DNA from 4 places in the Desulfosediminicola sp. genome. Region 1 is predicted to be linked to each of the others. Evidence: riboswitches for the same ligand, from Rfam matches in the RefSeq annotation. Region 1 holds a riboswitch; each other region holds the start of a gene.
What was found. A riboswitch is a leader RNA that binds a small molecule or an ion and turns the genes downstream of it on or off. The one in region 1 is predicted to bind thiamine pyrophosphate.
Positions count from the first base shown of each region.

Region 2: another riboswitch for thiamine pyrophosphate. It lies ahead of thiC (phosphomethylpyrimidine synthase ThiC); the one in region 1 lies ahead of ACN5NT_RS08780 (thiamine ABC transporter substrate-binding protein).
Region 3: another riboswitch for thiamine pyrophosphate. It lies ahead of thiS (sulfur carrier protein ThiS); the one in region 1 lies ahead of ACN5NT_RS08780 (thiamine ABC transporter substrate-binding protein).
Region 4: another riboswitch for thiamine pyrophosphate. It lies ahead of thiM (hydroxyethylthiazole kinase); the one in region 1 lies ahead of ACN5NT_RS08780 (thiamine ABC transporter substrate-binding protein).

Region 1 is NZ_JBLXGE010000004.1:261,115-266,100, reverse strand. Features, by position in the region: gene ACN5NT_RS08785 (ABC transporter permease) at 1-1,433, opposite strand, end outside; gene ACN5NT_RS08780 (thiamine ABC transporter substrate-binding protein) at 1,727-2,776, opposite strand; TPP riboswitch at 2,903-3,012, opposite strand; gene ACN5NT_RS08775 (hypothetical protein) at 3,251-3,505, shown strand; gene ACN5NT_RS08770 (hypothetical protein) at 3,597-4,151, opposite strand; gene ACN5NT_RS08765 (TraR/DksA family transcriptional regulator) at 4,135-4,476, opposite strand; gene ACN5NT_RS08760 (amino acid permease) at 4,697-4,986, opposite strand, start outside.
Region 2 is NZ_JBLXGE010000016.1:12,176-17,161, reverse strand. Features, by position in the region: gene ACN5NT_RS21075 (crotonase/enoyl-CoA hydratase family protein) at 1-283, opposite strand, end outside; tRNA gene ACN5NT_RS21070 (tRNA-Asn) at 678-753, opposite strand; gene thiC (phosphomethylpyrimidine synthase ThiC) at 1,125-2,453, opposite strand; TPP riboswitch at 2,509-2,623, opposite strand; gene ACN5NT_RS21060 (acyl-CoA dehydrogenase) at 2,946-4,715, opposite strand; gene ACN5NT_RS21055 (TetR/AcrR family transcriptional regulator) at 4,856-4,986, opposite strand, start outside.
Region 3 is NZ_JBLXGE010000006.1:205,929-210,914, reverse strand. Features, by position in the region: gene ACN5NT_RS11985 (transferrin-binding protein-like solute binding protein) at 1-167, opposite strand, end outside; gene ACN5NT_RS11980 (GlsB/YeaQ/YmgE family stress response membrane protein) at 1,193-1,441, shown strand; TPP riboswitch at 1,796-1,890, shown strand; gene thiS (sulfur carrier protein ThiS) at 1,996-2,196, shown strand; gene ACN5NT_RS11970 (thiamine phosphate synthase) at 2,198-2,791, shown strand; gene ACN5NT_RS11965 (thiamine phosphate synthase) at 2,856-3,482, shown strand; gene ACN5NT_RS11960 (thiazole synthase) at 3,562-4,341, shown strand; gene thiH (2-iminoacetate synthase ThiH) at 4,351-4,986, shown strand, end outside.
Region 4 is NZ_JBLXGE010000014.1:41,023-46,008, forward strand. Features, by position in the region: gene ACN5NT_RS19705 (ABC transporter ATP-binding protein) at 1-7, opposite strand, end outside; gene thiE (thiamine phosphate synthase) at 10-648, opposite strand; gene thiM (hydroxyethylthiazole kinase) at 689-1,501, opposite strand; TPP riboswitch at 1,674-1,765, opposite strand; gene ACN5NT_RS19720 (RNA recognition motif domain-containing protein) at 2,241-2,504, shown strand; gene ACN5NT_RS19725 (cold-shock protein) at 2,662-2,865, shown strand; tRNA gene ACN5NT_RS19730 (tRNA-Gly) at 3,200-3,274, shown strand; gene ACN5NT_RS19735 (hypothetical protein) at 3,398-4,393, opposite strand; gene ACN5NT_RS19740 (coenzyme F420 hydrogenase/dehydrogenase beta subunit N-terminal domain-containing protein) at 4,966-4,986, opposite strand, start outside.

The sequences.
Region 1 (4,986 bases):
GGTGATGCACCAAGCATTGTTGCTGCTTCCCGAAGCGATTGTGGTATCTGCCTGAGTTGAGGCAAAATGCAGCGAACCACAAAGGGAAATGCCACCAGGGCGTGAGCAATTGGCACCAACGCCAGCGAATCACGCAAATTGAGGGGTGGTGCATTTAAAGTAATGATATAGCCAAAGCCCAGCGTTACGGCAGAAGTTGCAAGGGGCAACATTATCAGAGCGTCCCACAATGTTGTGGAAGATTTGTAACGCCTGATTGAAGTTACAATCTCTTTTCTTCTACCTTGATCAGATGCCAGAAAAACCGAGGCCATGAGCCCAAGTACAACTGCAATCAACATTGCTCCAATACCAAACCCAACACTGTTGGCTACAGCCTTGATCGGCTCAACGAAAAAGACTGAGTGGGCCTCGGTGGAAAACAGCGCTGAATAATAGCTCAGGGTCAATCCCTCTTGCCCCGTAAACGAGCGCAACACCAATGCCATCAGGGGGGTTACCAATAGCAGCAACATAATGCAGACATTACCGATGATCATAAGCCTGGCAAAAGAAGTTACGGGGCGCACAGCGCCCCCTGCCACAGAGTCAGAGTAGAAAGAACTCCTCGATTTAGTGTCGAGCCTGGCGTATATCCACATCAGGATAAAATTGATAGTTATCTGGATGAGCGATAAAGCGGCAGCCATAGGCAGGTTAAACATCTGCACAGCCTGACGATATATCTCGACTTCGATAGTGGCATAACCTGGGCCACCAAGAATGAGAACCACCCCAAAGCTGGTGAAACAGAAAATAAAAACCAAAAGCCCGGCGGACCCAATAGCGGGCAGGAGCAATGGCACGGTAACCCGTAAAAAAGTCTGCCAGGGTGATGCCCCAAGCATCCGCGCCGCCAAACGGAGATTAGGATCGAGACCGGCCCAGTAACTTGATACAATGCGGACAATCAGTGAATAATTATAAAAAACGTGAGCGAGTAGAAAAAAATAGACAGTCTGGTCGAGCCTGATTGGAGGCACGCTGAAATTAAACACATTTATCAGCAAGTCATTCGCCAGCCCATTCTCCCCCAAAAGTGCCCGAAAGGCTGCGGCAACAACAACGGTTGGCAGCACGAAAGGAACCGTCATGACTGCCTGCAGAAGACTCTTGCCGCGAAATTGGTATCTGGCAAAGATATAGGCTGCAGGAAGGGCAATCAGCAAAGTCAGCAAGGTGGAAAGTGCCGCCTGCCAGATGGTGAACCAGAGAATACGGAAATAAACAGGACTGGCGACCAGTTTGGCAAGCCTTTCAGGTTGCCAGCTGCCCTCCGGTAAAAAAGAGAACAGCACGATCTTGGTTAACGGATAAAAATAGAACAGTGCCAAGAAAACCAGAGGCAGGGAAAAAACCAGCCACCGCAGCGAATTTCGAGATTGTTCATTCACCAGTACAACCCCAGTAACAATATACCTTTAACCAGCATTCCCCATGACCACTATGTAAATTTCACCAACATGCAGGTTATACAACCTGCGTAGTCAAGATGTCGCCAATGCCCTGGAGCCAATCCCCTTGCACAGCCCATTAATCTAATTATATTCTCATTTTCCAATCAAACAGGCTGCCTGAATCTGGTGCAACGAACTCCGCGCTTTCCCATACCTGTGCCGATGAGATATCGGGGTTGTGCTTTAATGACTGGTTGTTTTAAAGAATACTCGAGACCCAACATCCGTAATTATCGCAACATCACGTTTGTCCAATCCTCCAGCCATTTTTCCCGATTGGTCTCGATGGCTGCGGGATCGACCTTTAACGGTTTCTCTGCGACTTTTGAATACTTTATAAATATTTCAGGCAGTTTTGCTTCGCCGCTAGCCGGATAGACAAACATTTGCAGGGGAATATCCTCCTGAAACGTTTTGCTGAGCATAAAGTCGACAAATTTTCGGGCAATCGTGACATTTTTGCTCCCTTTCAGGATTCCCACAAATTCGATCTGCCTGAAAGCGTTGTCATCGGTCACTAATGCCACGGTTGGAGCCTCTTCAGGCTCAGTCTCAGCATAATATACAGTTGCCGGTGGGCTGGTAGCATAACTCACCACTATAGGGCGATCCCCCTCTGAAGCAGCTGTGAAGTGTCCGAAGTAGGCATCAGACCACCCCTGGGCAATCAGCACCTTATTCTCACGCAACTTCTTCCAGTAATTAAGATAATCGCCCTCGCCAAACTTGCCTATGGTTGCAAGCAGAAACGCCATACCCGGAGAGGACGTAGCCGGATTCTGCACTGCAATGAGGCCTTTATACTCCGCCCTGGTCAGATCTGTCAGGTCAGTTGGTGGGGCTATCCCCTTTTCCTTAAACCAGGCTTTATCGTAGTTGAGGCAAACATCACCATAACTCACAGGCAACAACCTGTTTTCATTATCCAGCTTTAATTGATCGGGGATCATTTCCAGCATGGGAGACTGGTACGGTTCAAAGATATCTGCACCGATAGCCCTGGATAGAAAAGTGTTATCTACCCCGAAGAAGAGATCCGCCATTGGGTTATTCTTAGAAAGGATAGCCTGAACAAGAGCAGCCCCGGCATCACCTGACTTTAAAAACCGAACAACAACGTCATTTTCTCTTTCAAATTCGGCAATAACTTCTTTACTGACATTAAAACTGTCATGGGTCATCAAAGTTAACGTCTGTCCTGCATGGCACCAGGCAGGCAAAATGAACACGAGAGCAAAAATTAACAATACTCTCTTCAACTTGCAAATCGCTCCATTCATACTTATTTCCTTTAAAGTGAAATTTTGCCCGGAGAAGCTGTTCTGATCTGCAGTTTTTACAATCAGATACTACTTTCGGGCAGAGGAGCGTGTGCAATAAAAAAAGCCACCCCCAGAGCGGAGATGGCTGAAAGCCACACTTTTCCCTCCGCCGGCATTATCCGGATCAGGTTAAGCGGTCGGGTCCTTTCAGACCCCTCTCAGCCTGGTTATTCCAAGCTCCCGCGTATCAACTTGTACTTACAATGATTGACCGTACGATTAATGGTATGTCATGCAGATTAAGCCGGCAACATAAAATTGAATACCTCAACGTATTCAGAGAGTAAACTGTCTGAAGCAGTTACCTGCAGCCAATAAATCGGCCTGGAATTTGCATAATTTGTGACTACATATTATTTTCAAATCAGCTACGCAAAGCATTGCGACAGCTATGAGATACTCCCAAAAATCAACTATACTACTTGAAACACTATGATTTTATCTGATATCTACGCGACCATTTATCAATTTATCGTCAGTTACCCCATCATTGCCGCCATTGTAGGAGTGGTCCTTTTGGTATTCCTCTGGCAAAAGCCGTGGGAATTTTTGCGTATCACTATACTGGTTCTGATAATTGCAGCCGCCGGATACTATTTTGCCTTACTGACAATGTCGGCAGATTATGGTTCGGACCAGAAACGAGCAATTACTACAGAGAGAGAACAACAGTTAGAAGCTAATTAGCCCGAATCCCTCATGCGCACTTCAGGCTAAAGAGAGCCCCAGGGTGATACGTACCACCAGACACCAAGCCGCCTTATTATTTGAAATTACCTCAAGGGATCAGTTGCCAGCAATTGCCATCTACGATTTCTATAGAATCGAGTTCAGAAAAACCGGAAGTGCCATCTGAAACCACCACCAGATCCGCCCTGGCAAGCTGCGCCAACGCCCTCGGTTTTATCTCGCCTGATACAGAACGCACAACAATATGAATAGCAGGATCAACCACCGACCTTAAACTGTTTGATTCACAGACAACAAGCGCATTATCGGGAATTCTTTTCGAGAATTCCCGATACCCTGCCTCTATCCCTGCGTCATCACTTCTAAGATAGAACACTTTTTTCGCACCTGCCCGTAGCATACGGGAGGTATCCTTTGGACCATTAAGGCGATTTTCTTCAAACAGTTTTCCTTCAGGAAAATCACGGCTGTGATCCCCATGATAAAGATGCTCGTCCGGGAAAATAGCAGAGACCTTCAACGCATAGATGTCATATTCAGCTGAAAACGATTGTATCAGGCGGCAGACGAATTCGGTTTTACCAACATTTCTGCCGGCGCCACCAATGATTACCAGATTTATTTCTCTAGATTTTTTCAGCACAGTGCACACAGAAAGGGTTGGCCGGGTCAATCTCGAGACGGCGACCTGCAATCTCTTCATCGCACATGGCACAGTAGCCAAACGCCCCACCTTCAATTCGTTCAAGAGCTGCCTCAATGCGGGTAAGTTGTATCTCTCGCCGTCGCTTGCCTTCAAGTGCCATAGCTTGAGATTGCATGGCATCCATCCTTGAGAGGCGTCCTACAGTTGATTGATCCAATTCGACAGTGCGGGTGGAGGCCTGACCGGCCTTTTTCTGCCCGATCAACTCCTCCCGCTGCTGCAAAAGTAGTTCCGTCAGTTTGTCTATATCTATTCCACTCATAACCAGCTGCCTTTCTGGTAGCAATACCCCGATGAAAAATTCCACTCACTGAAAACTATCAGATCATAAAAAAAGGTTCGCACCTGTCTGCCGACCTAGGACAGTTCAGGTGCGAACAAGAGGTTTCTGAGTCAACGTCAATCGGCATCATAGCTGATTGAACACTTCTTGGAAACACCAAAGCGTAAGACCACCGGATGCAGGTTCTTGGTATCCTAATTCATTGGCGATCTACTCCGCCCCCATCTTCCGGATTATCGTGTTCTGTATTCTCTGCTTCATCGTCTTTAGGCTCTGAAGTTCCTCCTTCAGCTTCTTTGATTGCCAGATCGACTTTAGCCTGTTCACGAGCCATTCTCTTATCAGCAAGTTCCGATTTTTCACGTGCCTGCAGGGCGAGTCGCAACTGATTGACAAGATCCTGGTCAAGCGTTGAGCCACCGAGCTCTATCTTATCCATCTCCGTCCTGGCTTTAGCTGCCGCATCAGCAGCAGCCTTTTCAGCCTTTT
Region 2 (4,986 bases), on a different contig from region 1:
GCTGGAATACGTTGTCTTTCGTCCATGGCAGCTTGGCAAAGAATTTCGGCACCATAAGTGGATTTTTCGCCACATACCCAAAGTCGAGGCCTGCACAAAAAGAAGGCCCATTACCTTTCAGGATGACGCAACGAATCGACCGGTCCTTACGAATCGTCCGGGCGGTACTGATGATCGCTTTCAACATCGCTTCATCCAGGCCGTTATGTTTGTCAGGTCTGTTTAAGGTCACATACGCAACGTGATCACGAACTTCTAACTGTACTCTGTCGGTATCGGTCATGGCGGCTCACTGGTATTGATTAGAAACATTCCGTTTACGTTCACGTAATATATTTATCAAAATGTGAATTCATTTGCCCGTATTTTCTGGTAATTTTCACTCGAAACGTCAATGAACCTAAAAATAAAACTTTTGGCTCAATCAGCTGTAATATAGCTATTATTGTTCAGCGGCACCCTTCGGCATTCTGAAAAGAAACAGTGAAGGAGAAACAGGCACAGAAGGTTTGACAGCTTTAACGTCCAGACTCAAAGCAGCAACCAGAACTGAGATAGAACGCAAAAAAGGCCGAACACCCTCTGGATGTTCGGCCTTTTCGGCAATGCTGGCCAGGGGAAACCCCTCTGGCCTATATGAAAAACACCCCGATTCCGGAATCGGGCTGAGTGGACACTGGCTCCCCGGGACGGACTCGAACCGCCGACAAGGTGGTTAACAGCCACCTGCTCTACCAACTGAGCTACCGAGGATTAGTCGAAATAACTCCACTAATACGTGGATTTATCCTGAAAAAAACGTTGCACCCCCCAGACAGGGGAGGGCAAATTACACCATTTTTTTTATGGCTGCAAGTTTTTTCACTCTCTCTTTTCAATTTCTCACACCAAAGCATGCAAAGTAGCCCCCAACAACCGCTGTACATACTGGCTTCAGGCAGGAAATAGGAAAAAAATGCGCCCTGTAACTCGATTCGTTTTGGTTACTGATGAAAACAAAAAAAAACAATCCCCAGACTGTTGAGATTGCGGCTTTATTGTTTGGTACCAAGGTCGGAGCCAAACAGTGGAACTCCATTCGGCTCTGTCCCGAAAATGACATTAAAAAGCTAGTACTTCCGCTGTTATTGAGCTGACTTGCAGGCCGTCGCCTTGCTTGCTTCTTTCCTTTGATCCATCATTTTATACGCGCAAAATTCACCACACATAGTGCACGCACCATGGGCTTCTGCCACCTCTGCTGTTGCACCTCTTCGTTTTCTGGCCAGATCTGGATCAAGCGCCAGTTCGTACTGTTTTTCCCAGTCCAGATTTTTTCTGGCCCGTGACATCTTGTTGTCCCACTCCATGGCGCCGGGAATACCTTTTACGATATCAGCAGCGTGACCCGCCAGACGGGTTGCCATAACACCTTCATGCACATCTTCTATGGTCGGCAGACAGAGATGTTCGCTGGGGGTTACATAGCAGAGAAAATCCGCACCGGCACTTGCCGCTATAGCGCCGCCGATTGCACAGCTTATATGATCGTAGCCTGGTGCGACATCGGTCACCAGGGGGCCGAGAACATAGAACGGCGCACCATGGCAGAGTCTCTTCTGTAACTGGATGTTGGTCTTGATCTGGTCAAGCGGCACGTGGCCAGGTCCCTCGATCATCACCTGTATACCGGCATCCCAGGCACGCTGCGTCAGCTCACCAAGGGTCAACAGCTCATGGATCTGGGCCCTGTCTGTTGCATCGGCAAGACAGCCCGGGCGGAAACCGTCACCCAGCGACAGAGTTGCGTCATAAGGCTTTACCAATTCCAGTAAGCGGTCAAAGTATTCATACAGGGGATTTTCCGCATTATTGTGCTGCATCCAGGCGCAGGTAAAGGAGCCTCCGCGGGAGACAACCTCCATGATGCGTCCCTCGTTGTCCATCTTCTCAAGTGTTGCCCGGGTAACACCGCAATGAACGGTGATGAAATCGACGCCGTCCTCAAGATGTTTCCTGATACCGTCAAAAATATCATCCACACTCATATCGACGATGGCTTTTCCTTTTCGAACAACGGTGTCGCATGCTGCCTGGTAAAGAGGAACGGAACCGATACAGATATCGGTTTCGGCAATGATTGCCGCCCGGATTTCATCGATCGGTCCGCCGGTGGAGAGGTCCATTATAGCGTCAGCACCTGCGGCTACTGCTGCTTTTGCCTTGGCAAGTTCGTTCTCAATGGAGGTATCGTCTTTACTGGTGCCGATATTAGCGTTGACCCTGGTTCGGATTCCCTTCCCTACCGCCAGCGGCTTTCCGCTCGTTCGCCTGTTGTTCCGGCATACTATTGCCGTCCCTTCAGCGATTCGATCTCGAAGTATTTCCGGGTCGAGACCGGCTTCTGCTGCTGCTATCGATACGTCCTCGGTCACGTATCCTTCACGCGCCAGTTCCATCTGTGTTTTATACATTGTTGTGCCCCATAGTGAAGATATCGAAGGGTTCGATCGGGGCGCGGCAGGATGCAGCGGACGATTCGACCGTTCCCTCCGCCGGTATTATCCGGATCAGGTTCAAAGGGTCGATTCGTTATTCTACGAAAAACGAAACTCTCAGTCCGAAGACTCCCCCAGGTCAATAAGCATGCAACTCTTTCTGATGGACAGTTGCATTGAACATTTTCCCGGGAAACTACCAGTCGCTCCTCGCCAGGTCAAGCTTTTGGTATGTGCAGTTCTGCGATAAGAGAGGCGTTATTTTTGAGAGCGTTGAGGATGGTGTGGATAAGAACCTGGCCTGCAAAACAAAATAGCAAATGTCCAATCAGAGTTCTTTCCCACAAATAATCGACCACTGTAATCGTGGCCGATCTCGAATGGCGCGGGCACCAGCTTTTATCGTCACCTGCTTCAAACAAAGGTGGGGCGATAACCTGCCCCCACTTTATCAGGCTATGCCGTAGATCATGGATTCATCTCATACTGGTCTTTCATGCTATACACATACGTTTCCCAGATGTGCTGCAGCTGCTTCGGGTTCACTGCCGGGCGTTTTACCATCCTGGTACAGATCCTCTGCTGGATGAAGCTGGTGGAGCCTTTGGTATAAAGTTGCAGGGCAAATTTCGAGAAGTCCCGGATCATGACCTCAAAAATCTGGTCGATGAGTGCCGGGTCAATCTTCATCAACTTGGCGTTTTCGAGGATCAACTGGCCATACACCACGAGGGTGAACAGTTCGCCGAGGTTGAGCAGAAAATCAAAATCCTTGATCTGTTGCTTGCTGGGCTTGCCGACAACCAGCAGGATCTTTAACAGCCTGATTTGCTTTTTGAAAATTTTGACGTTGGGCGAGTTGAACTCTTTGTAAATCGTGCGATAATCGTGAAAGCGTGTTTTGCCCAGGCCCTTGGTCGCCCCCTGCCTGAAAAGAAAATCGTCATTTACCGGCGCAGTTTGCCGCGGCGTTTCGCTATAGCTGCCCGGCTTGAAAAAATAATTGGCCATGAATTTAATAATAAGCGCCATGTTTACATGAACGGTACCCTCAAGTTTAGGGAGCGCCCTGATATCTCTGGCAGCCATCTCAAAGTACATATCCTTTTCAAAACCTTTGGCGGCAATAACGTCCCACAGTGCGTTGACGACATCTTCGCCCTGGGTCGTCACCTTCATCTTGACCATTGGCGTAAAGAGCAAATAGCGCCGGTCCTCGCTACCTGCAACGCGCATGTAGTCGATGGCCCTGAGAGCAAAAAGCTTCATGGCAGTAAGCCGCGCATATGCATCGATAAAAAGCTGCTGAACATGGACGAAATCGGTGACGTAATGGTCGAAAAGATGGCGGTTGGCAGCGTGGTTGATTGCCTCGTGGAAGGCGTGGCTACAGATGCCTATTGAGGCCCAGCCGAGGTTGAATTTGCCGACGTTGACAGTATTGAGCGCCATATCCCAGGCATCCCGCCCCCTGGCCAGAATGTCATTCTCGCTGATGGGGTAGTCGTTCAGCTTGTATTCTGCGACGTAATTTTGCGAATTTATGACATTTTTTACGAGTTCGTAGTTCTCGTGCTGGGAGTTGACTGCGAAAAAGACATAGTCGCCGGAATCATTGAACTTGCCGAACGTTGAAACCAGGGCCGCCTCGTTGGCGTTGCCGATATAATATTTCGAGCCATTCGCCAGCCAGCCCGAATCAGACTGTGGGGTAAGCCCGACGTCGCTGGTGTAGATATCTGCACCATGCTCTTTTTCCGAGAGGCCGAAAGCAAAAATCTCACCCTCTCCCAGGAGGCGCGCAGTTTTATGTTGAATCTCCTCGTTGTTACTCATCCAGATGGGGCCAAGACCAAGAATAGTCACCTGCCAGGTGTACCAATAACTCAAACCGTAAAAGCCCAAAACCTCGTTGATGGCGCAATTCCTGGACGTATCCCAACGTTTTGCTCCATCACCGAACTTGGCAGGAGTAAGAAATGTGGCAAAGAGTTGCTCCCGATGCGAGAATTCGAGGAAGTCGGCGTACCAGACCCGTTCGTGATCATCGTGCTTGAGCTGCTCCTTGCCCTTGGTCTCAAAAAACTCGATGGTCTTCAGCACCAGTTGCCTGGATTCGCTGTCAAGATGCTCGTAGGACACAGTTTTAGGGTTCAGGAGCAGGTTTCTGGTTACCTGGATACTCTCATCCTGCGCTGAGTCCTGGTTGGTTTTTGCATTCCCGCTATTGAGCAACATGGCAATACCTCCTTCAGGTTATAGATGATACTGATGAACAAGCCGCTGATATAAACTGGTTAACAAGCGTTAACTTTGTGGGCTAAAAAAAATCAGCATGCCTCTGCTCCGGCATGGAACCGATTTTCGCTTTATCCTTGTTATTTCAAGCCATGCAGCAGGCGCTGATACATCCGCCAATATTTTTCCTTCATTATCGTCGGCACATCAACGACCTTTTTTGAAACATACTGGGCGAAAAAGCCGTTACAGGTGCAGAGCAGCAACATGG
Region 3 (4,986 bases), on a different contig from region 1:
GAAAAAGGTTGGGGGGCTATGTCATTGGCTGTATCGGTTGAACTGCCGCCACCGCCACAACCTGTCAGAGTCAAAAGACCCAAGCTGCAGCTAACAACTGAGAAAGCCTGTAAAAGTTTCATATCATATTCTCCCTCTGGTTTATTTGGGTGTTTCTCTTTTTCCACAGTCCTTTTGAGGTATTTGGGGGGCACAAGAGCAGTGGAGGTTTTGGCGGATAATGCTCTCTTTATCTTGTAGTTCGTGTAAATAGCCGTTGATGCTCTTTATAGCAGTTAGGTGTAGTTATATTTATAACAAATTAATGTAGTGTCAATGTAAAATACGGCATACTTGTTAAACGTATTTAAGTTGTTAGGTGACTATCGCTTGAATTGCCTCGAATTGCAGGTGGTTTGATGGTTGTGTAAGTGACGGAAAAATTTTAAAAAAAAATTATATTGCGATTGAACCTCAGATTACGATTTGTGATGGGAGATGAAAAGGGGGGAGGAAGGACTACATCACCGCCAGCTTTGATGGCAACGATTTTACGATGTAATATTCAGCGTATGAAGTGAAGAACATATTGAATTCAATGTTCACACCGTAATCGCCTGCCATCTCACGCCTAACTCCTGACCAGCTTTTGCTGAGCTTCAGAGCTAATCTGAAAAATATCAAGAGAGGTATCGCACGACAGGTCGAAAATGTGGTGTGGTTCGTGACATGTATTATGGGTCTATTATCAGAAAGGCTCTGGATAATCGAAATTGGGTCCATTGGCGTCATACCGTCAGATTCGAAATGTGAGACACCCGGAGCCAAAGCTGGTTTCTGGCAATTGAGGACAAGACTCGGTAAAAAAGACCGTTGAAATAATTTTTCTTTACTGCATCATTACCGGTGTTACTCCTCCTCCGGAGTGGCTCTAGGTAATGTAATATGTCAATCTCATGGTATTATTTCTCGATATAGGCTGGTGGCAGGGAATTGCAGTGTTTTATCAAATGTGCACTAGCCGACTCTGCCACTGGGGTATGACAAATGCCTGCTGGACATGAGTGAAAGCGTTTTTAATGTTAGGCTATGTGGGCAAGCTTTTGCTCTTTCGTGATAATAGCAAGATGGGACTTGTCGAGACGTCAGTCCTCTACATCTATTTCGAGAAGTCATTTCAAATGAAAGTAGTGCTAAATTATGGAGGCAGGATATGGGTATTCTCTCTTGGGTTTTCCTTGGCCTGGTTGTGGGCTTGTTAGCGAAATTTATTATGCCGGGGGCTGATCCCGGTGGCTTTATTGTAACAATTATTATCGGAATTGTAGGTGCCTTTGTGGGTGGCTTCATTTCAACCAGGCTTGGCTTCGGCACCGTAACCGGTTTCAACTTCTCCAGCTTGCTCATAGCTACTGGTGGTGCCGTTTTATTACTTTTAGGGTACCGAATGATAAAAAAATAGCTTGTCGTAGTTGCCGGTTCATTCACACATAAATGTGATGCCCCACGCCTCACTCCCGGCCGGTGGTTCCTGGTTCTCAGAGGTAATCAGAAAACATTTTGATGTATATACAGGCCCTTTATCAATATTATGATAAAGGGCCTGTTTTCTTTGTAGTTATAATTTAGAAAATTTTATGCGTTACAATTCAGAGAGAGTTGGAGGAGCCATGGATCCATATCCATGGCCCATTTTGGGTTAAAATTTTAAGTTTGTTGAATCAAATAATTGTAAGCCAGCCCAATTTCGCTCATCAATTTGTGTCAGTTTTTTTCGTGCTTTCTTTTGCTCTATACAGTAATAAACAAGCTACATTTCAAAGAACAGGGGTGCCCGTGGATTACGAGCTGAGATTATACCCTTAACCTGATCCGGGTAATGCCGGCGTAGGGAATCATTGTTTTTCTCCACCTCCTCCCCCCCCCTCGATTTGAATTGTGTTGGTCTCTGTTTTTCGCCTTTTGCGGCAAAGTTTGTAAGCTATATACATTCAGCACAATGAATAAGAGTAAATCATGCACGTTGTAATTAATGATCAGAAGTATGCGCTGGCCGAAGAGGCCACCGTAAAGGATGCTCTGCAATTGCTGAATATGACGGAAGAAGGTCTCGCAGTAGCCGTCAACTATGCAGTTATCCCTAAGAATAATTGGCCAGTCCATGCGCTGTCTGACGGCGATGTAGTAATGCTTGTTATGGCGACTCAGGGGGGCTGAGATGAAACTGCTGGTTATTTCCACTCCCGGTTTTGATGGTGCGGAGACAGAGACAATTAACGCATTATTTTCAGCAGGCCTTGAGATTTTACACCTGCGTAAACCTGGGTGGAGTAATCTTCAGATGGCTGAGTTGCTGGATGGGATTGATCCGGCTCACCACCCCAGGATAATGATCCATTCCAATTATGATTTGTTGGAAAAATACCAGCTTCGCGGAGCTCATCTTCCCTCCAGATCGATCCATCCGTGTAGTACCACGCCTGCTTACAGTCGCAGCAGGTCCTGCCATTCCATAGAAGAAGTCGAGTGTTTGACCGGAATCTATGAATATCTCTTTATCAGCCCGGTTTTTGATTCGGTGTCCAAGCAGGGGTATCTGTCGGCAGTTTCTGTTGATGAACTGCACAACTGTACGAACAGTTCCGGCAGAAGACTGGTTGCCCTGGGGGGCATAACTGCACAAAAGCTTCCTGAACTTTCCTCCAGTATTTGCTGGGGTGCTGCCGCTCTTGGCACTATCTGGCAGCATGAAGGAGTGGTCGAGCGGGTAAGTTCTTTTTGCGATTTGCAGAAGATTGCCGACCGAATCTGAGCCACGATTCTGTCTGGTCGCCACGATTAGAGTACCTTAAATTCCTTATAAAAATAGAATTATTATGATTGCTGGAAAAATTCAGTTTATTACAGACCCACGCCCTGATTCCAATCTTGCGGAGCAGGCTGAGGTCGTTTGTCGCGCAGGGATAGATTGGTTGCAGTTTCGTTTTAAAGATGCCGATCGGGATGAGAAGCTTTCAGTAGGTAAGGAGGTGGCCGCAATTTGCCGCAGTTTCAAGGCAACATTTATGGTCAACGACGACATTGAGCTGGCTGCGGAACTTGGTGCCGACGGCGTTCACCTCGGCCTGAATGATGGTGAGCCTCAAATGGCCAGGGATTTGCTCGGTAGCTCGGCGATCATTGGCGGGACATGCAATACTTTTGCAGATATTGAGCTGAGACACAAGCAAGGCGTCGATTATATCGGGCTTGGGCCGTATCGATTTACCTCGACCAAAAAGAATCTGAGCCCGACTCTTGGGCTTGAGGGGTATCGGACCATAATACAGGAATGCCGGCAGCGGGGGATTACAACTCCAATTGTCGCCATTGGCGGAATTGCGGTTGAAGATATCGCACCGCTTATTTTTTCAGGTGTCCATGGTGTTGCCATTTCATCACTCATTCTTGATGCCGAAAATCCCCAGAGCAGGATAGCTGCCATCAGGCAACAGGTCCTGTAGATTCTCTCATTATTACCTGTAATCCCAAAACTATATTCGCATATCCTGCGTTGTTACTATCTAAATCAGGAGAAGAATCGTGAGTGGAAGTTCTTTGAAAATAGCAGATCGCATATTTGAGTCCCGTCTTTTTACGGGAACCGGCAAATTCGCTTCAAACAATCTGATGCGCAATGCCATCATCGCGTCGGAGAGTGAGTTGGTGACGGTGGCGCTGAAGCGTGTCGATCTGGCCGATAGCAATGATGATATTTTGCGTCATCTCGATCATCCGAGGCTTCAGTTGCTGCCAAATACTTCTGGCGTGCGTAATGCCAGGGAGGCAGTTTTTGTGGCCCAGATGGCGAGAGAGGCACTTGGTACCAATTGGCTGAAACTGGAAATTCACCCCGATCCTAAATACCTGCTGCCTGATCCGGTTGAGACGCTTCTGGCTACCGAGGAGTTGGTAAAACAGGGGTTCATCGTTATGCCATATATCCAGGCAGATCCTGTTCTCTGCAAGAGGCTGGAAGAGGCCGGGGCGGCAACGGTGATGCCCTTGGGAGCACCAATTGGCACCAATAAAGGTATCCAGACTGCAGAGATGTTGAAAATCATTATCGAGCAATCACAGGTGCCGGTTGTGGTTGATGCGGGAATAGGGGCTCCATCCCATGCCGCGTATGCAATGGAGCTTGGTGCCGATGCTGTATTGGTCAATACCGCAATTGCCGTTTCACCCAACCCGGTGCAGATGGGACAAGCTTTTAAAATGGCGGTTGAAGCCGGTCGTATGGCATATGAAGCGAGACTGGCAGAGGTACGCGACAATGCCGAGGCGAGCAGTCCCTTAACTGCGTTTCTTGATAATGAGTAAGGGGGTGTTATGAGTTTTTATGATGAATTAATCCGCCATGACTGGCAGGCAACCAGCGATTCAATTGTTGCTAAAACGGAAAGTGATGTGCGGGGAGCCCTGGCCAAAGAACGTCTTGGGCTTGATGATTTTAAGGCTCTGATCTCCCCTGCGGCGGCGCCATTTCTCGAAGAGATGGCCCAGCGCTCGATGCAGCTTACCCAGAAAAGATTTGGTAAAACCATCCAGCTCTATATTCCGCTCTATCTTTCCAACTACTGTACTAACGGTTGTGTCTACTGTGGTTTCAATTGCAAGACCGCCATAGGTAGAAAGAAATTGAATATGGAGGAAATCGGACAGGAAATTAAGGCCATAAAGAAGCTTGGATATTCCCATATTCTGCTGGTCAGTGGCGAGGCGCCCCAGGTTGCGGACGCCGATTATTTTCTTAAAGTGCTCAGGGAAATTGGTGATGATTTTTCCCAGTTGGCAATTGAAGTGCAGCCGCTTCAGCAGCACGAATATGAAAAGCTGGCAGCAGCAGGTCTGAATTTTGTCTGTATCTACCAGGAGACATACAACCGGGAAAAATACGGCGAATATCACCCTTTCGGCAGTAAGGCGGACTTTCGTTACAGGCTGGAAACTCCCGACAGGCTCGGC
Region 4 (4,986 bases), on a different contig from region 1:
CTTGCATACTTAAACGATCCTTTTTGCTGAAGTCACCTGCTGCAATAGCTCACGGGCCGAAGCCTCGGGACTTTCAGCAGCAATGATCGCCGAAACCACCGCCACACCATCTGCGCCGTGCTGAATGACATCGGCTGCATTGGCAGCAGAGATCCCACCAATGCCCACCAGAGGCAGTTGTACGTTGTCACGGATTATTCGAACCCCTCCCAGGCCAAGAGGCTTGGCAATATCTGTTTTAGTCGCTGTGGCAAAGACCGGGCTGATGCCGATATAATCAGCCCCTTCCAGCTCGGCCCGCCTGGCGTCAGCCAGGGATTCCGCCGATATACCTATTATCTTCTGGCCTCCCAGCAAAGAACGGGCATCCTTTATATGCATGTCATTCTGGCCGAGATGCACACCGTCTGCATCGCATGCAAGTGCGACATCCACGCGGTCGTTGACAATGAGCGGGATCCCAAGTGGCCTGAGATGTTCAACCAGCCCCCTTGCCTCCTCCACAAATTGGCGTGTGGGCAGATTCTTCTCCCTTATCTGCACGCAACTTACTCCACCGCTGACTGCAGCAACCACGATATCTGCCAGATTACACTCTCCGGCCATCTCCCGGTCTGTAACCAGGTAGACTGAATAGTTCAGCTTCATAAAGTGCTTCCTTTTCAAATGCTGCAAGACTCGAATTTGTTCATGGACAAATTCGACAGCCTGTGCGGAGATCTTCCGGCGTAATTGTGTAGAGACTGTCAAGAAGGTTGACCATGAAGCTCCCCGGTCCTTTGGATATTTCACCTGCCATTTCTCCAGCCAGACCGAAATAGGCCAAAGCTGTGGCGGTAGCCATGACCGGATCATCGTCTACCGCATTGAAAGCACCAATTATGGTTGTTGCCGCACAGCCGGTGCCCGTTACATAAGGCATCAGCTTATGCCCGTTTTCAACGCGAAGCACCCGCATGCCATCGGTAACAAGATCCACCGGTCCGGTAACTGCCAGGGTAACTCCTAGCTCCCCGGCAAGAATCCCTGCAACGCCTGCCGCATCTTCCACGGAATGAAGCGCATCGACGCCTCGTGTTTTAGAATCAGCATCACGCAATGACAGTACCTCTGAAGCGTTACCGCGGATCACGGTTACCTGCGTATCAGCAATAATTCGTTTGGCGGCAGCAGTACGAAGTGCAGTTGCACCCGAGCCAACCGGATCAAGCACTATCGGAGTGCCCAATTCGGACGCTTTCCTGCCGGCCTTCACCATTGAATCGACCCAGGCATCAGTCAGGGTGCCAATATTGAGTACTAACGCTCCGGCAAAGCCGGCCATCTCCTCAACCTCATTTTCGGCATGGGCCATGACAGGCGACGCCCCTGCCGCCAGAAGCACATTGGCTGTTGAATTCATCACCACAAAATTGGTGATATTATGAATAAGCGGATTATTAGCTCGAACTTTCTGCAAGTTTTCTGCTGCACGTTCAGCAGGAGTGCCGTTCCGGGACATTGGTTCCCTCCTCGGTAAATTATTGCCGTTGGAGCTGGCAATATCTGCACAGCAAACGCCCATGACAATCTGGTGTTTACAGGCACGTTAAATGAAAACAGGAGGCAACAGAAAAAGAGATGTCTGAGCGGGATTGCTCAGCCGAAAACCGATGAAGAATCTGATATGAATACAACAATCATCCGTGCATCCCTACGCTGGCGTTAACCAGATCAGGTTCAAAGGGTATCATCTCAGGCTTATCAGCCACCCCTTGCAAATTATATTGAACATTTATAGAATATCATAAATGGAATGTCAAATGGTTGGTTGACAGCGAAACTACTCACAACATTTGCGTTAATACTCCCTGCAACCTGTGGCACTCATGCAGCAACCCCAAACACCTAACATGACTTATCCGTTGACAATATCTAAGGAGACATCTATATTTCTTAATGTATTCTGCTGAAATTATACAGCGTCGAAATCGTGTTTCTTCCAGGCCGAAAATCGCGGGTTTAATCCCTCCCACCCGATACTGCCCGACACATTCATGGACACCTGAAAATTTCACCAGTGGCAGCAGCAATAGCTTTCTCATGGGGACTATCAGCTTACCGGTATGGCCTGGATTCTGACACCCTCATTCTATAAATCAAGATCACGCTTCGTGGTTCTCGACACCTTACTTGCGGCCCTATCGCATTTTGTTGCCGACAACATTTCGCCGCTGGTCACAGCAAACAGGAGATCCTGAGTGAAGCTCTTTATAGGCAACCTGCCCTATGATATCAGCGAGAGCGAGGTATTAGCTCTATTTACCCAATACGGAGAAGTCGTCAACGCAAACCTTGTGACTGACCACTTCAGCGGACGATCAAAAGGCTTTGCCTTTATTGAAATGGGGTCTCGAAGCGAGGGACATAAAGCCATGGAAGATCTCAACAGACACGAGTATAAGCACCGTCAACTCGTTTGCCGTGAAGCCAAACCTCAGAAAAAAGGAAAGAAACGCAGATAAAGCCGTTATCATACGGTACTGCTTTTTGAATAAATAGCAGAAATATCAGTACAGAATTAACCCGTGAAGCGGGTTAAGACTCGATATCCTGGAAAAGAGAATATCGAGTTTGGAAAACGGGGCAGTTTCGCCCCACACTAACACAGGAGTTGTCACAATGGTTGAAGGAACAGTTAAATGGTTTAATGATGCCAAGGGATTTGGATTTATCGAGCAGGATGGTGGAAAGGATGTCTTTGTTCATCACTCCGCAATTCAGACTACCGGCTTCAAATCACTCGCAGAAGGCGAGCGCGTGAGTTTTGAGGTCACTGAAGGCCCTAAAGGCCCTTCAGCCCAGAATGTAGTTAAGATCAAATAAACTGCCAGAGGGGGTTGGCTGCAGAACAGCCAACTCCTTTGACACTGTAGTGATTTGATATACCTCGAAGTAACTTACTGTTTCCCGTCTTTCAGAGCAGCCTTCCTGTTATTCCAGAAGAAACCAGTTCTTAGCTTAGAGACCTAAGATTCACCCGGTTTTGATATTTCCTGCAGTTCAAATACAAGATCAGCCTCAGCATTAGCAAACGAAATACGTCGTTCTGATCCACTTTACCTGGTAATTGCCGACCCTGCCGAATTTCATACAAAAACTACCACAACGTCTTAGTTGACAACCCCAAACAAGAACTTTATACTTCTTCAACTTTCTTGCGGGAATAACTCAGTGGTAGAGTGTCAGCTTCCCAAGCTGAAGGCCGCGGGTTCGACCCCCGTTTCCCGCTCCAGAATTGCCAAAGGCTTACGATCTATTCGTAAGCCTTTTTTGTTTAAAATAAATTCAGCAGCCGATGCAACGGAAACGATAGATGTTTCTCTACCCTGCAATCTACAATCTTATTCACCCGGAACTAAAAATAGTATCCCATCTTAACTAAAGCAGAGTAAGACTCCCAATCCGCCCCGTTGAATTTGCTTTTGTAAATTGTGCCATCGGCCGCATAGGTTGTTTTTGTCCCCGAATCAGTACTCATGTTGTAGTAATAGAATTGAAGTCCCAGATACCAGTTCCTGGTAACGTCATATCGATATTCAGTATTGAGACTGACACCGCTGCCATCCGCATCATGCTCGAAGCTTGTCGGCTGCATCAAATCTTCTCTCAGGTTCCAGGTCGCGTCAGCCTCATAATCAAGCCAGCTATATTCAAACCCGACTATAAGACTGTGCTTTACAGCTGGTCTCCATTCCAGCTCTATTCCGATCCAGGGCCCGCTCCAGTCACTGTCGTAACTGCTGTCCAGCCCGTCAAACGGTCCTGGGGGCCAACTGATTCCATCCTCATCAATGTATAGCTCCTGATAGCCATTGGTCATTTCAAACTCCTGGGTGTGGAATGCGTAGCCAATCACCGGGATGAAGCGCCAATACGTACCTGGTTCCTGAAGAGCTACATCAAAGCTATAGCCCAACCCGAAACTCCCATCAAAAACTGAACCGTCGTCTGTATCTGCATAGGAACGTGAATATTCCATTGTCCTGTTATCGCCCTCGTAATCCGAATCGCGACTGTCACCGGAATAAATTGTGCCAATTAAAGCATGTGCACGGAAATATATATGGGTTTCAGTACACCAACGCACATCACCGGTCAGGACCATGCTCTCCACAGAATCCCACTCCAGCTCTGACAGAACGTTTGGAGTGCCCTCAAAACCAGCTATGGTAAAAGAAAGTTGGTCGTTTCGATACCCCAAACCAATGCTGACTTCAGGCAAAAAAACAGGTGTACTGTTTTCATCATTATCATTCGCGAATACCACCCGCTCCAGGGCCATTACAGTGATTATGGGCAATAGCATGTAGATTGCGACCAGCACACGTCTTTCTGACCATTCTTTAATCATTTAATCCCCCCGGTTCTTGAGATGTTTTACAATAACATTCCAGCAGTATTTAAAATGATATGAAAAGCGATCGAACTGATTTGAGAGCGTGATATACCCGGGCTCAAAAAGAATCGTGAGCCATAAAAACTACAACCGTATCCCAGTCTCCCTGCCTCCCTGCATTTGGCGTAGCGAAAACTGATCCATTTCCATGCTATTACCGAATATTAGACAAGTACGTCTCTTATGCACCACTATCAACAGAATCAGAACAGTCACCAATCCTTCATACCCGATAGCACCCGGCAGCTTCCCTTCACACCCGGCTTACAAAAGCTTGAAGCGTCGCCGTTTTAAAGACTGTCTGATACGGATCAAGGGCACCCTAAAATCAGAAGACAGGAATTTCCATAAAGGTAAACGAACTACTTTCTTTTTCCCCAGCTTCATAAGCAAGGAATCTATCCTTTCCTTTATTTTTTCCGCAGAGACAGTTTGAGGAGCCTTTCTGTCGCAACTGGGTTCCAGGGTGGTAGCGCAATGTAGCCCAATAATTACATTATTTTTTTAAACAAGGCCGGAACTTCATGCTAAAGCAGCCGAAGGCCATG